Regions from separate parts of the Arthrobacter sp. 210 2 genome, predicted to be linked through region 2. Evidence: riboswitches for the same ligand, from Rfam matches in the RefSeq annotation. Region 2 holds a riboswitch; each other region holds the start of a gene.
The links. Region 2 has a riboswitch for thiamine pyrophosphate ahead of thiD (bifunctional hydroxymethylpyrimidine kinase/phosphomethylpyrimidine kinase). Riboswitches for the same ligand answer to the same signal wherever they lie in the genome.
Positions count from the first base shown of each region.

Region 1: another riboswitch for thiamine pyrophosphate. It lies ahead of AC5RWA_RS10785 (ECF transporter S component); the one in region 2 lies ahead of thiD (bifunctional hydroxymethylpyrimidine kinase/phosphomethylpyrimidine kinase).
Region 3: another riboswitch for thiamine pyrophosphate. It lies ahead of thiO (glycine oxidase ThiO); the one in region 2 lies ahead of thiD (bifunctional hydroxymethylpyrimidine kinase/phosphomethylpyrimidine kinase).

Region 1 is NZ_JBNHIE010000004.1:264,613-268,766, reverse strand. It holds gene AC5RWA_RS10805 (iron-containing redox enzyme family protein) at 1-328, opposite strand, end outside; gene AC5RWA_RS10800 (DUF4383 domain-containing protein) at 396-851, opposite strand; gene AC5RWA_RS10795 (hypothetical protein) at 968-1,174, opposite strand; gene AC5RWA_RS10790 (heme-degrading domain-containing protein) at 1,171-1,722, opposite strand; TPP riboswitch at 1,809-1,947, shown strand; gene AC5RWA_RS10785 (ECF transporter S component) at 2,005-2,628, shown strand; gene AC5RWA_RS10780 (ABC transporter ATP-binding protein) at 2,628-4,154, shown strand, end outside.
Region 2 is NZ_JBNHIE010000010.1:188,206-192,359, reverse strand. It holds gene rplU (50S ribosomal protein L21) at 1-254, opposite strand, end outside; gene thiD (bifunctional hydroxymethylpyrimidine kinase/phosphomethylpyrimidine kinase) at 553-2,073, opposite strand; TPP riboswitch at 2,081-2,178, opposite strand; gene AC5RWA_RS17845 (Rne/Rng family ribonuclease) at 2,331-4,154, opposite strand, start outside.
Region 3 is NZ_JBNHIE010000007.1:25,267-29,420, reverse strand. It holds gene AC5RWA_RS14025 (thiazole synthase) at 1-660, opposite strand, end outside; gene thiS (sulfur carrier protein ThiS) at 665-901, opposite strand; gene thiO (glycine oxidase ThiO) at 898-2,235, opposite strand; TPP riboswitch at 2,228-2,346, opposite strand; gene thiE (thiamine phosphate synthase) at 2,374-3,108, shown strand; gene AC5RWA_RS14005 (RNB domain-containing ribonuclease) at 3,187-4,154, shown strand, end outside.

The DNA of each region.
Region 1 (4,154 bases), on a different contig from region 2:
CCGGAAGGTCCAGATCCCCGCCGGCCTCCCGGGCGGCGAGGCGCAGGGCTTCCTCGAAGGGCTTCTCCAGCATTTGCCGCACCTGGATCAGCCCGGGTTCCCACTCCCACTCGTCCTGCACGCCTTCCAGGCCGGAGTAATGCAGCTCGTAGAGGCAGAAGAGGGCCAGCTGGACATCATCGTCGCCGATGATGTCCGTGACCCCGGCCAGCTTCCCGCCGACCAGCCGGCGCAGCCCGGAAAGGGACTCGCCGGCGCTGCCCGGCTCTCCTGCCAAAACCCCCAACAGGGCGCTGCTGATGGGGCCTCTCGGTTCCGGAAGTTTCATGGTGCTCCTTGGGTTCGGGCGGTGTGCCGGTGCGGTGCCGTCTGCATTGACGGCCCGTCAAGAAAGGTCAGTTGCCACGGCCGGCGGCGGGAGTGCGCGGGGACAGCATGATGGCCAGGGCGATCATGGCCAGGCCCAGGACGAGGTGCAGCCAGTTGTCCGCACCGTTCTCCGGGATGAAGTTTGCCGGCGTGTTGTCTCCTATGAGGAGGCCATACAGCCAGAGCACCAGGTAGATGACCCCGCCGTACGTGAAGAAGTTCCTGGCCTGGCGGTGGGTCCGCGCCATGAGCAGGCCGGCGGCGCCGAAGAGGCAGTGGACAAGGTTATGGAGAATGGATACCTGGAACACGCCCAGCAGCAGCGCCCCTGAACCGGGCCCTGCGAAACCGAGGGAATCATAGTTGCGGGTAACTCCGGGGACGAATCCCAGGATGCCAACGAGCAGGAATACGGCGCCGGCGGCAACGGCAGACCACTGCAGGGCGGTTCGGACGCCCGGTGGGCGGGTGCTGACTGCCATGTCCTGTACTCCTCTCACGCCTGAAACAATATAGTAAGCATGATTACTAATAAAAGCTAAGCAGGCTTTGTTTCTGCGTTGAGGGATGCGGAAACATTCCCCGTTCCGGCCTTTTCTTACGCCGGACCGGTCCAGGTGTAGGGGTTGGGGTGCTGCCCGGCAGTGCGGCCCTGCTCGTACCCCTGTTGCCATGCCTTGCCGACGGCGGACACCAGTTCGGCCAGCAGCGGATAGTAGGGATGGTCCGGGCCGATGAAGATCATCTCGTCCTCGGCTTTGTCCAGTGCCGCCCGGACGGCATTGTCAGCGGGCCTGCCGGTCATGCCGAGCCGTCTGCCCCTGCCGGGCGCAGCACCTCACGCATAGCCTCCACCACCAGGTCATGGTCCTGCATCTGCGGGAGCCCGGAAACGGTGACGGTGGCCACCGCGCCCACACCGGAGACATAGACCGGGAAGGACCCGCCGTGCGCGGCGTACAGGGTTTGGTCGAACCAGCCCTGGTCCTCGATCCGACCGCCCCGAAGCCGGCCGCGAAGCCCCACCAGCAGCGAGGGAACCTCATACCGGGCGGCGGTGCGCTGCTTCGCCCGGATCCAGTGTTCGTTGTCCGGGGTGGCGCCGGGCAGGGCCACATGGAACAGGACCTGATCGCCCTTGGTGATGTCGATCGCGATGGGCAGGCCACGCTCCTTCCCCAGTTCCACAAGGAGAAGTCCAAGGTTCAGCGAGTCGTCCAGGGAGAAGCCGGGGAACTGGAGCTCATGGATCTCCCCCTCGATGCGGCCGATGAGGGCCTGCAGCGATCCTTCCGGCTGCGCGGCGTCAGAGTCCGGATCGAAGTCGGTCACATGCGGCTGATTAGCAGTCATGGCCCACAATCTACCCCTGTCCCGGTGTAAACTGGACTCCGCCCAGCAGGGCAGTTCTACCCAAGCATCATTCCATTCAGAGCATTACTTAACGACAGGGGAGCGCCGCCGTCGGGCACTGGCCAAGGCCGGGAACCGCAGGTGGGCGCTGAGAGTGCGGACAGCCGCAGACCCTCGAACCTGATCCGGTTAGTACCGGCGCAAGGGAGTCGAGTTCTCGAAGTCCGGCAACGGCAGTAGCCGCTTGCCGTGCTTTCCCCTCCTGTTTCCCAGGAGGATCACATGAGCACTGCAGCAATCAAAAAGACCACCAGCAAGTCCTGGCGTGTCGTGGACATCGTGGTGGCGGCCCTGATCGCCATCGCCGGCGGCGTCATCTTCTGGGCCTGGTCCCAGGGTGCGGCCGCGGTTTCCGCGCCGATGAACGCCGTCTACCCGCCCCTGACCGGGCTGATCGCCGGCGGCTGGATGATCCCGGCGGTGTTGGGCATGCTCATCATCCGCAAGCCCGGCGCGGCACTGTTCTGCGAAACCGTCGCGGCCACCGGTGAGCTCCTGATGGGATCGCAGTACGGCGCCTCGGTGCTGTTCTCGGGCTTTGTCCAGGGCCTTGGCGCGGAGATCATTTTCGCGATCTTCGTGTACAAAAAGTTCAACCTGCCCGTTGCGCTGCTCGCAGGCGCGGCGGCGGGCCTCTTCTGCGGCCTGAACGATTCCTTCGCCCCGTGGGGTTGGAACATCGCCTACTCGGGCGGCGACAAGCTGGCCTACATCATCTTCACCGCGATTTCCGGTGCCATCATTGCCGGTGCACTGTCCTGGATCGCCACCCGGGGACTGGCCAAGACCGGGGTGCTGAGCTCCTTCGCCTCGCGCAAGGCAGCAACGGAGCCCGTCCTCTCCTGATGCAGGCACCTTCGCACCAGGCCGGGGCCGGAGCAGTGCGGCCGGCGGCCATCACGGCTCGCGGCTGGGGGTGGCGGCATGCCGGCCGCCCCAAGCCCGCGGTCCACGGCCTTGACCTCGACATCGCGCCGGGGGAGCGGGTGCTCCTGCTCGGCCCTTCCGGTGCCGGCAAATCCACCCTCCTGCATGCCCTTGCCGGGGTTCTGGGCGACGCGAACGACGACGGCGAGGCGGGTGATTCGGACGAGTCAGGTTCGCTGCTCGTCGACGGCGCGTCCCCCCGCGGGCAGCGCGGCCATGCCGGGCTGATGCAGCAGGACCCCGAAACACAGGTGGTCCTCTCCCGCGTAGGCGACGACGTCGCCTTCGGCGCCGAAAACCTTGCCGTGCCCCGTCATGCCATCTGGACCCGCGTGCACGAGGCGCTTGACGACGTCGGCCTGTCCCACCTGCCGCTGGACCATCCAACGTCGGCCCTGTCCGGCGGCCAAAAGCAGCGCCTCGCGCTGGCGGGCATCCTTGCGATGCGGCCCGGGCTGATCCTTTTGGATGAGCCCACCGCCAACCTGGACCCGGCGGGCGTGCTGGAGGTCCGCGACGCCGTGGCCCGGTGCCTGGACAAGACCGGCGCAACGCTGGTGGTGGTGGAGCACCGGGTGTCGGTCTGGAAGGACCTGGTGGACCGGATTGTGGTCTTGCAGCCCGGCTCGGCCTCTGATCCTGCGGTACTGCTGGACGGGCCTCCGGACCAGGTGCTGAGTGAGGCGCGGACCTTGCTGATGGCCGCCGGAGTGTGGGTGCCCGGTTATGTGCCTGCCACGCGTGCCCGTGCTGTCGTGCCGGCCGCGGGGACGGGAAATCTCCTGCTCGCCGCCGAAAAGCTGGCAGTGTCCCGGGAACGTCCGCGCCGCAGCGGGTGCCGCAGGATCCCGCCAGTCCCGGTGCAGGAAGACATCACCGCGCAGGTGCGGTCCGGCCAGGCGCTGGCTGTGGTGGGACCCAACGGTGCGGGAAAATCTACGTTCGCCCTGACCCTCGCGGGGCTCCTGGAGCCGGTTGCCGGCAAGGTTTCCGCCACCACCGACTTGAGCCGGGGAGCGGGAATCGACCCCTACAAGTGGAAAGCCGAGCAGCTGATCGAGCGGGTGGGGACGGTGTTCCAGGAACCCGAGCACCAGTTCGTTACCGGCAATGTGCTCGATGAACTGCTGTTCGGGCCCCGGCACCTGGGGCACGGCGAGGACCGCGTTGACGAACTGCTGGAACGGCTGCGGCTCACCGCGCTGGTGGACGCCAACCCGTACACACTTTCCGGCGGGGAGAAGCGGCGGCTCTCCGTGGCTACGGTCCTTGCAGCGAGCCCGCAGGTCCTGGTGCTGGACGAGCCGACGTTCGGCCAGGACGCCAACACGTGGGCGGAACTGGCATCCTTCCTCTCCGAACTCCTGGACGCGGGCACCGCAGTGGTGTCGGTGACCCACGATGCCGAATTCACCGCCGCGCTGGGCGGGACGGAGCTGCGGATG
Region 2 (4,154 bases):
TTCTTGTAACCGGTCTTGTTCTTGAACTTCTGGATGACAATCTTAGGACCGCGGAGGTCCTGGAGGATTTCAGCCGTGACGGTCACCTTGGCCAGGTCAGCAGCGGCGGAGGTGACCTTGTCACCGTCTACCAGGAGCAGCGCGGGCAGCTCAATGGTGCTGCCAGCTCCACCGGCGACGCGGTTCAGGGTAACGAAGTCTCCAACGGAAACCTTCTCTTGGCGGCCGCCTGCGCGGACAATCGCGTACACCACTTGGGAACTCACTTCTCTCGACGTTTATTACTAAATTTGCGTGCGGTGCCCGGCTCTGAATTGGCTGGGTTTCCGCTGTGCCTCAACGCCGTGGATTCCCCGGGGGAATCCGTGAGCTATCCCCGAAGGGGTCATAACCCAAGTGTTGGCGTAAGCACCGAAGAACTAGACTACGCTAATTTCGTCTTCGGCCGCAAATGAGGCTGGTTCCGGCGCGTTGGCTGTGATAGGAACCACAGGCCAACCCGGCGGCGGGACCGCGCCCAACCATACTACCGGCAGGGCGCCCGCCCGCCGGTCAGGAGTGGAGGCGCGGCGAGTCGAAGAAGTCCACTTCCAGGCGGCAGGACTGCCGGAAGGCGGTGACCATCGCCGCCCGCTCGGCATCCGAGGCGTTCCGCCCGGCCCCGTCCACGATGGTGATGGCCGTGCGGGTTGCTTCGGCGAACTCATCGTCGGCGTAGGCGCGGAGCCAGTCAGCATAGGGGTGCGCTGCCGGTTCGCCCGCGGCGACAAACCGGGCATGGAGTGTTTTGCCCACCTCGGCGTACAGCCAGAAGCAGGGAAGGACGGCGGCCGCGAGCACTGCATAGCTGCCCGACGCCGATGCAGCCGTCAGGTGGTCCACGTAGGACTTGGTGACCGGACCCAGTTCCGCCTGGACGGGGCGGGTGCTCAGCCAGGACCTGTGCAGTTCCGACTCCACTTCCAGGCACTGCCGCGCGGAGGCAGCCCAGAACACCTGCTCCGTTTCGGTGGGTGCCAGGGCGCTTGCCCGTGCCAGGACCCGGGAGTAGCCGTTGAGGTAGATGGCGTCCTGGGCGAGGTAGTAGGCAAACTCCTTTTCGGGGAGGCTTCCGGAGGCCAGTCCGCGGATGAAATCCAGCCCGTAGATCGCCTTGAGGTCCTCGTCGGCTTCGGCCCGCAGCCGCGCCGCGAATCCTCCGGCGGGCGGGACGGGGCGCAGGTGGTGGAAATGGTGGACCGGCCCGTTCCCTGTTCCCACGTCCAGGCGTCCGGAGGCTTCCAACGCGCCTGCCAGCCATGGCTTCACTTCCCGCAGCGATGCCTCCCAGTCCCCCAGCCGCGCCTGGACAGTAGCCATCGCCGAGGAGAGCGAACAGCCGGTGCCGTGACTGTTGGGCGTGGCCACCCGCTCCCCCGGCACCTGGATGACTTCTGCTCCCAGCAATCCGTTCATGTTGACCAGCGCGTCCGGGCATTCGGCCCCGGCCAGGTGGCCTCCCTTCACCAGCACGGTGGTCCCGGTGGCAGCTGCCAGGCGCTTCCCCTGATCGAGCGCGCCTTCCCAGGAATCCTGCGGGCTTTCGCCCACCAGCATGGCGAGCTCGGCCAGGTTGGGCGTGAGGAGATGGGCGAGCGGCAGCAGGTCGCGGACCGCGGCCTCGGCTGATTCCTGCAGCAGCCGGTCGCCACTGGTGGCGACCATCACCGGGTCGAGGACCACGACGGCGGGCCGCACCTTTTCGAGCCATACCCGGACCGCCCCGATGACGGCGGCGTCCCCCAGCATGCCGATTTTCACGGCGTCGATGGTGATGTCGTCACTGATGGCGTCCAGCTGGCTGGCCAGGAAGGAAGCCGGCGGGACGTGGACAGCTTCCACGCCGCGGGTGTTCTGTGCGGTGAGGGCTGTGATGGCAGCCATGCCGTACCCGCCGTGCGCGGCAATACTTTTGAGGTCCGCCTGGATACCCGCTCCACCGGAGGGGTCCGAACCCGCAATGGACAGGACACGGGGCAGGTCCCGGCCGGAATCCGGCAGCACAGGAGTGGACTGCAGAGCTTCCGCGGGCATTGCAAGAGTCGAAGACAAGAGACATCCCTTCGCCGGTACTAGCCGGACAGGTTCAACGGGTGTGGATCTCAGCCGGCCCTTCGCGCGGCACCCCGTGTCGGTTCCCCAGCCTAGCCGTTTTGCCGCCGCCGCACCGAAGGTGACGTGCCGCTGCTGTCGGAACCTGGTCCGGGCCGAAACACTGTTAACGCCGGATGCCCGGAACCGGCCGTGAGGGCGGTTCCGGGCATCCGGGTTTTTGTTTGTGCTGCCTGCGGTTAGAGCTCGGAAGCAGGAACTCCCACACCGAGGATGATCGGAGCCTCGGCCTGCTTGGCGCCTGCAGTGTCCGCACCGGAGGCCGCAGCCGGTTCCGGCGCTTTCGCGGCGTGCGAGTGGCCTGCACTGGCTGCGGGGACGCTCTCGTGGTGCTGGACGGACGTCTCGTTGGCAGCCCCCTGGGCACGGCTGGCGCTGCGGTTGCGCCGTGGCCTCCGCTGCCGTGACTGCTCCACGGTGTGGTCCGACCAGTCCTTCTCAACGGTTGCGGCGGCGGACGGCTGCCCGGCCTTGGCCGGTTCCGAAACTGCCGGTGCCGAAACTACCGGTGCCGGAGCTGCCGGCGCCGAAACCGCAGCTTCCGGCTGTTCTGACGGAGCCTCGGCAGCCGGAGCGGGCTCACCGAGGTGCGCAAAGGCTTCAGCGAGCCGGTCCAGGGTGAGGGCAGGTTGCGCCTGCTGTTCTTCCGCGTGCTCGACGAACGGCAGGGCGACCTTCTCACCGCCAAACGTCAGGACAGCGGCGGGACGGGAGGAGGCATCGGCGTCGTGCTTGTCCGCCTCGGCCGGCGCTCCCTGCTGGGCCGGCTGTGCCTGGCGGGCAGCCGCAACCTCATCGTCGTGCAGGTGGGCCGCGTGGGCTGCTGCAGCGATGTTGGCGAGGGCCAGCCGGGTTGCTTCCGCCTTGGCATGGCGTTCGGCGTCTGCCGGGTCCGGGTGGACGGTGTGCACGTGTACGGCTGCGGCCGCCGGGGCAACGTCAGGCTGCTGACCGCCGCGTCCACGCCGCCGCTTGCGGTCGGGACGGACACCGGGCTGGGTGCTGTCGGTCCGCTGGCCTTCGTTGCGGTGTCCTTCAGCACGGGCTTCAGGCCGGCTGTCGGCACGCTGCACGTGGTGCTCGGCGGCAACGATGTTGGCGCGGCGGTGCTCCACGGGATCGTCGTGGGTGACCACGCCGCGCCCGGCGCACGCCTCACACTGCTCACCGAAGACCTCCAGGAGCCCGGTGCCCATGCGCTTGCGCGTCATTTGGACAAGGCCCAGCGAGGTGACCTCGGCAACCTGGTGCTTGGTACGGTCGCGGCCCAGGCACTCCACGAGCCGGCGCAGCACCAGGTCCCGGTTGGACTCCAGCACCATGTCGATGAAGTCGATGACGATGATGCCGCCGATGTCGCGCAGCCGGAGCTGCCGTACAACTTCCTCGGCCGCTTCAAGGTTGTTCTTCGTGACGGTTTCTTCGAGGTTGCCGCCGCTGCCGGTGAACTTGCCGGTGTTGACGTCCACCACGGTCATGGCTTCGGTGCGGTCGATGACCAGCGAACCGCCGGAGGGCAGGAACACCTTGCGTTCCAGGGCCTTGTGGATCTGCTCGTCGATCCGCCAGGCAGCAAAAATGTCCTGGTCCTTGGTCCACTTCTCGAGGCGGCCCACCAGGTCCGGGGCCACGTAGGTGACGTAGGCCTCGATGGTGTCCCAGGCTTCCTCGCCGGAAACAATCAGCTTGGAGAAGTCCTCGTTGAAGACGTCGCGGACCACCTTGATGGTGAGGTCCGGTTCGCCATAGAGCAGTTCCGGCGCCAGGACCTTGGTGGAGGTGGACTGGCTTTCGATGCCTTCCCACTGGGCGCGCAGACGGTTGATGTCGTGCGTCAGCTCTTCCTCGGACGCCCCCTCGGCGGCTGTGCGGACAATGACGCCCGCGTGCTCCGGAAGGCGGTCCTTGAGGATGCGCTTGAGGCGGTTGCGTTCGACGTCAGGCAGCTTGCGGGAGATGCCGGTCATGGAGCCGCCGGGCACGTACACGAGGTAGCGGCCGGG
Region 3 (4,154 bases), on a different contig from region 2:
GGCCAGCAGCACCGCGTCACAGCCAAGCTCCATGGCAAGGGCGGCATCCGACGCCGTGCCGATGCCTGCATCGAGCACCACCGGGACGGAGGCGCGGGACACGATGAGCTCGATGTTGTGAGGGTTCAGGATCCCCAAGCCCGTGCCGATGGGTGATCCCAGGGGCATGACCGCGGTGGCTCCCAGGTTTTCCAGGCGAAGCGCCAGGACCGGATCATCGTTGGTGTACGCAAACACCTTGAACCCGCGGTTAACCAGCTGTTCAGTGGCGTCCACCAGTTCCACTGCGTCCGGGAGGAGGGTGTGCTCATCGGCGATGACCTCAAGCTTCACCCAGTCGGTTTCCAGTGCCTCGCGGGCCAGTTCGGCGGTGAGGACCGCATCACGGGCCGTGAAACAGCCGGCGGTGTTGGGGAGGACCCGGATGCCGTGGTCCACGAGCAGCTGGAAAAGCGAGCCCGTTTCCGCCGTCGAATAGCGGCGCATGGCCACCGTGGTCAGTGCTGTCCCGGATGCCAGCAGCGCGGCTCCAAGGCCGTCCAGACTTGGGGCGCCGCCGGTGCCCATGATGAGCCGCGATGCCAGGGGTACGCCGTCGATGACCAGCGTGTCGTCCATGCCGGAGGCGCCGGCCGGCGAGGTGGTGGTGGTTTCGGTCATGGTCTCAGCCTCCCTGCACTGCCGTGACGAGCTCGACGTCGTCACCGTCGGCGAGCGCTGTTGCGAACCATTGGCTCCGGGGTACCACCTGCGCGTTGTGCGCCACCGCCACGCCGAGTTTGCCGCCGTCGCGGGCCTGGCCGTCAGCGGCGAGGGGGCGGCCGGTGACCTGGCTGACGAGCATGGTGATGGAGGCCCCGTCAGCCACCGTATGTTGTTGTCCGTTCAGGGTGATGTTCATGCTGTCTCCTTGATGTTGAAGATGGTGGCGGCCGGTTCGCGGCCGGAAAACCGGCCCGGGTTGAAAGGTTGCCAGCGGACGTCCGCCGTGCCGTCCAGAAGGTCCCGGCAGATGGCCGCCGCTGCGGGGGCCAGGAGGACGCCGTGCCGGAAGAATCCGGTGGCAATGATCAGTCCCGCAACGTGTGCGGATTCCCCGGCTGCCGGATCGCCGGCCAGCGACACCCGGCCCAGCAGCGGGGCGTTGTCCGGGGTGCCGGGCCGAGCCCGTGCCGTGTATTCCAGCAGCTCGAGTTCGGCGACGGCGGGCACCAGGACCTGGGCATCCCGGAGGAGCTGGTAGACCCCGCCTGCCGATACGGCGCCCGCTGCAGCCCGGGCACCGGCCGCCGGTGCATTATGTGTCGCGGCAAGGGCGTCCTCACGCTGGGTGGCTCCGATCACCACCGTCCCGTCCTGCCGCGGGACGATATACACCGGGACGCCGTGGACCAGCCCGCGGACCGTTGAGGTTACGAGCGGCTGGAGCTGCCGGGGCACTGCCAGGCGCAGGATATCCCCGTACACCGGCCGCAGCGGCAGCTGCAGGCCGTCGGGCAGGCCCGCCAGGGCGGCGGCCTCCAGGCCGTTGGCAACAATCGTTTCGCGGGCCAGGACCGTGCCGCCGCCGGCGAGCCGGGCCCCGGCCACTGCCCCGTCCGCCCAGACCAGCCCGGCGGCCCGGTCCGGCACGGCGTAGCCGTCGATGGCCCCCGCCACGTCTGTTCCATTACTTTCGACGTCGGGGCCATGTACTGCGAGCGCGCGCCGGAGGCAGGACACCAGGCGCCGGGGATCCACTTGGTGGTCCGCGGGAGTGTCCAGTGCGCAGGCGATGGCAGGGCTGAGCAGCGGTTCCCGGCGCCGGGCCTCCCGGACAGTCAACGGCTCCACGGACAGGCCGCTGGCCTGCTGCACCCCGCGCAAATCCATCAGGGCGCGGCGGTCGGCGGCATCGGCACCCACGGCGAGCGTCGGCGTCGTGAGGTACCCGGGACTTTCGCCGGAAGCGGCGGCCAGTTCCGCGGCAAAGCCCGGCCACCGGGCGGAGGAGGCAAGCATGAGCTCCAGGAGGTCCTCCTCCTGGTAGTGCAGCTCGCTCACCGGCGCCAGCATTCCGGCAGCCGCCCAGCTGGCCCCGGCTCCGGGCGCGTCATCGATCAGCACGACGGACCGCCCGGACCGCCTCGCCTCCCAGGCGATGGAATGCCCAACCACTCCGCCGCCGATCACGGCCACGTCGGCACGGATGGTGCCGGATGGAGCCCCGGGCGGGGCAACGTTTGGGGTGCTCATGTGTCTCCTTCCCTACGCCGGCATTAACCGGATCAGGTCAAGCGGTCGGCTCTGACGCCCTCTCAGCCCGGCGCTTTATGACAGCTGCCGCGGGCTCCCGCAGTACGAGGCCAGTGTAGAGGAACTAGGCTTGCAGCCATGAATGTGTCCCAGTCCCCTGCCCCCGCTGCCGCAGTCCCCGCCGCCGATGCTTTTACCCATGCCGAAGGCACTGCCGGCCTGAACAGCGCCCGCCTTTACCTCTGCACGGATGCCCGCCGGGACCGCGGGGACTTCGGGCAGTTCGTGGATGCTGCCTTTGCCGGTGGCGTGGACATCATCCAGTTGCGGGACAAGGCCATCGAGGCGGCCGAGGAGCTGGAGCTGCTGGCGGTTTTGAAGGAAGCGGCGCAGCGCCATGGCCGGCTGTGGGCTGTGAATGACCGGGCGGACATCGCCGTGTTGTCCGGTGCGCCGGTGTTCCACATCGGTCAGAAGGACCTTCCGTTGGATGCAGCCCGCACCCTGCTCAACGGCAACGCCGCCATCGGGCTCTCCAGCCATGCCCCCGGGCAGGTGGACGCCGCCCTCGCTGCCGCAGCCGGACCGTCCGCGCTTGACTACTTCTGCGTCGGACCGGTCTGGGCCACGCCCACCAAACCCGGCAGGGCCGCCGTCGGACTGGACCTGGTGAAGTATGCCGCCGAAGCCTCGGCCGAGGCCGGGAGCGGGGTGCCCTGGTTCGCCATCGGCGGCATCGACCACTCCAATGTGGACCAGGTTGTGGAAGCAGGAGCGAGCCGGATCGTTGTGGTGCGTGCCATCACGGAAGCTGATGACCCTGCCGCCGCTGCCGCCGCCCTTCTCGCTGCCTTGGACGGGGCCACACCCTAAAGCCGCCGCAACACGGCGCAGCCCCGTGCGGCGTCAATGCCATGCAAAATCGGGGTTCTTCGGGCTAGGCTGATTTTCGTGTCACATCATCGGCTGGCTCCCAACGTCCACGAGCACAACAATGCCCTCGAGGAAGCCCTGGGTGCCCTGCGGACCGAACTGGAACTGCCCGGCCCATACCCCATACACGCAGTCAGGGATGCCGAAGCGGCCGTCGCGGCCTTGCAGCTGCCGGCCTATGACCTCACCGGGGTCGGGTTCATCACCATCGATCCTGCATCGTCCACGGATTTGGACCAGGCCCTGTTCATCGAGGCCGACGGCGATGGGTACCACGTGCTGTACGCCATCGCCGATGTTCCCTCCTTCGTGACGCCCGGCGGGCCCCTGGACGCCGAAACACGGCGCCGCGGCCAGACCTTTTATGCCCCTGACGGCCGGATTCCGCTGCATCCGGAGGTCATCAGCGAGGGAGCCGGGAGCCTGCTGCCGGGGCAGGACTGTTCCGCCTTCGTCTGGGATTTCCGGCTGGACAGCGCCGCCGAAGTCACCTCCGTCGCGGTGAAGCGGGCCCGCATGCGCAGCCGGGCCAAGCTCAGCTACAAGGGGGCGCAGGCTGAACTGGATTCGGGCAACGCATCCCCCGTCCTCCAGCTGCTCAAAGAGGTCGGCCTCAAGCGCGTGGAGCTGGAACGTGCCCGTGAAGGTGCCAGCCTGAACATGCCGGAACAGGAGATCGTCCAGCTTCCCGACGGCGGCTACCGCATCGCCGCCGCCCCGCAGCTTCCCGTGGAGGACTGGAACGCGCAGATTTCGCTGATGACGGGCATGGCCGCCGCGCAGCTCATGCTGGGGGGCAGGGTGGGTATCCTGCGCACTATGCCCGCGCCGGATGAGCGCTCCCTTAACCACTTCCGCCTGCAGACCGAAGTGCTGGGCAAACCATGGGACGGGGAGGTCAGCTACGGCGAATACCTGCGCACCCTGGACCCTACCGATCCCCGGCAGCTGGCCATCATGCATTCGGCGGGAATGCTGTTCAGGGG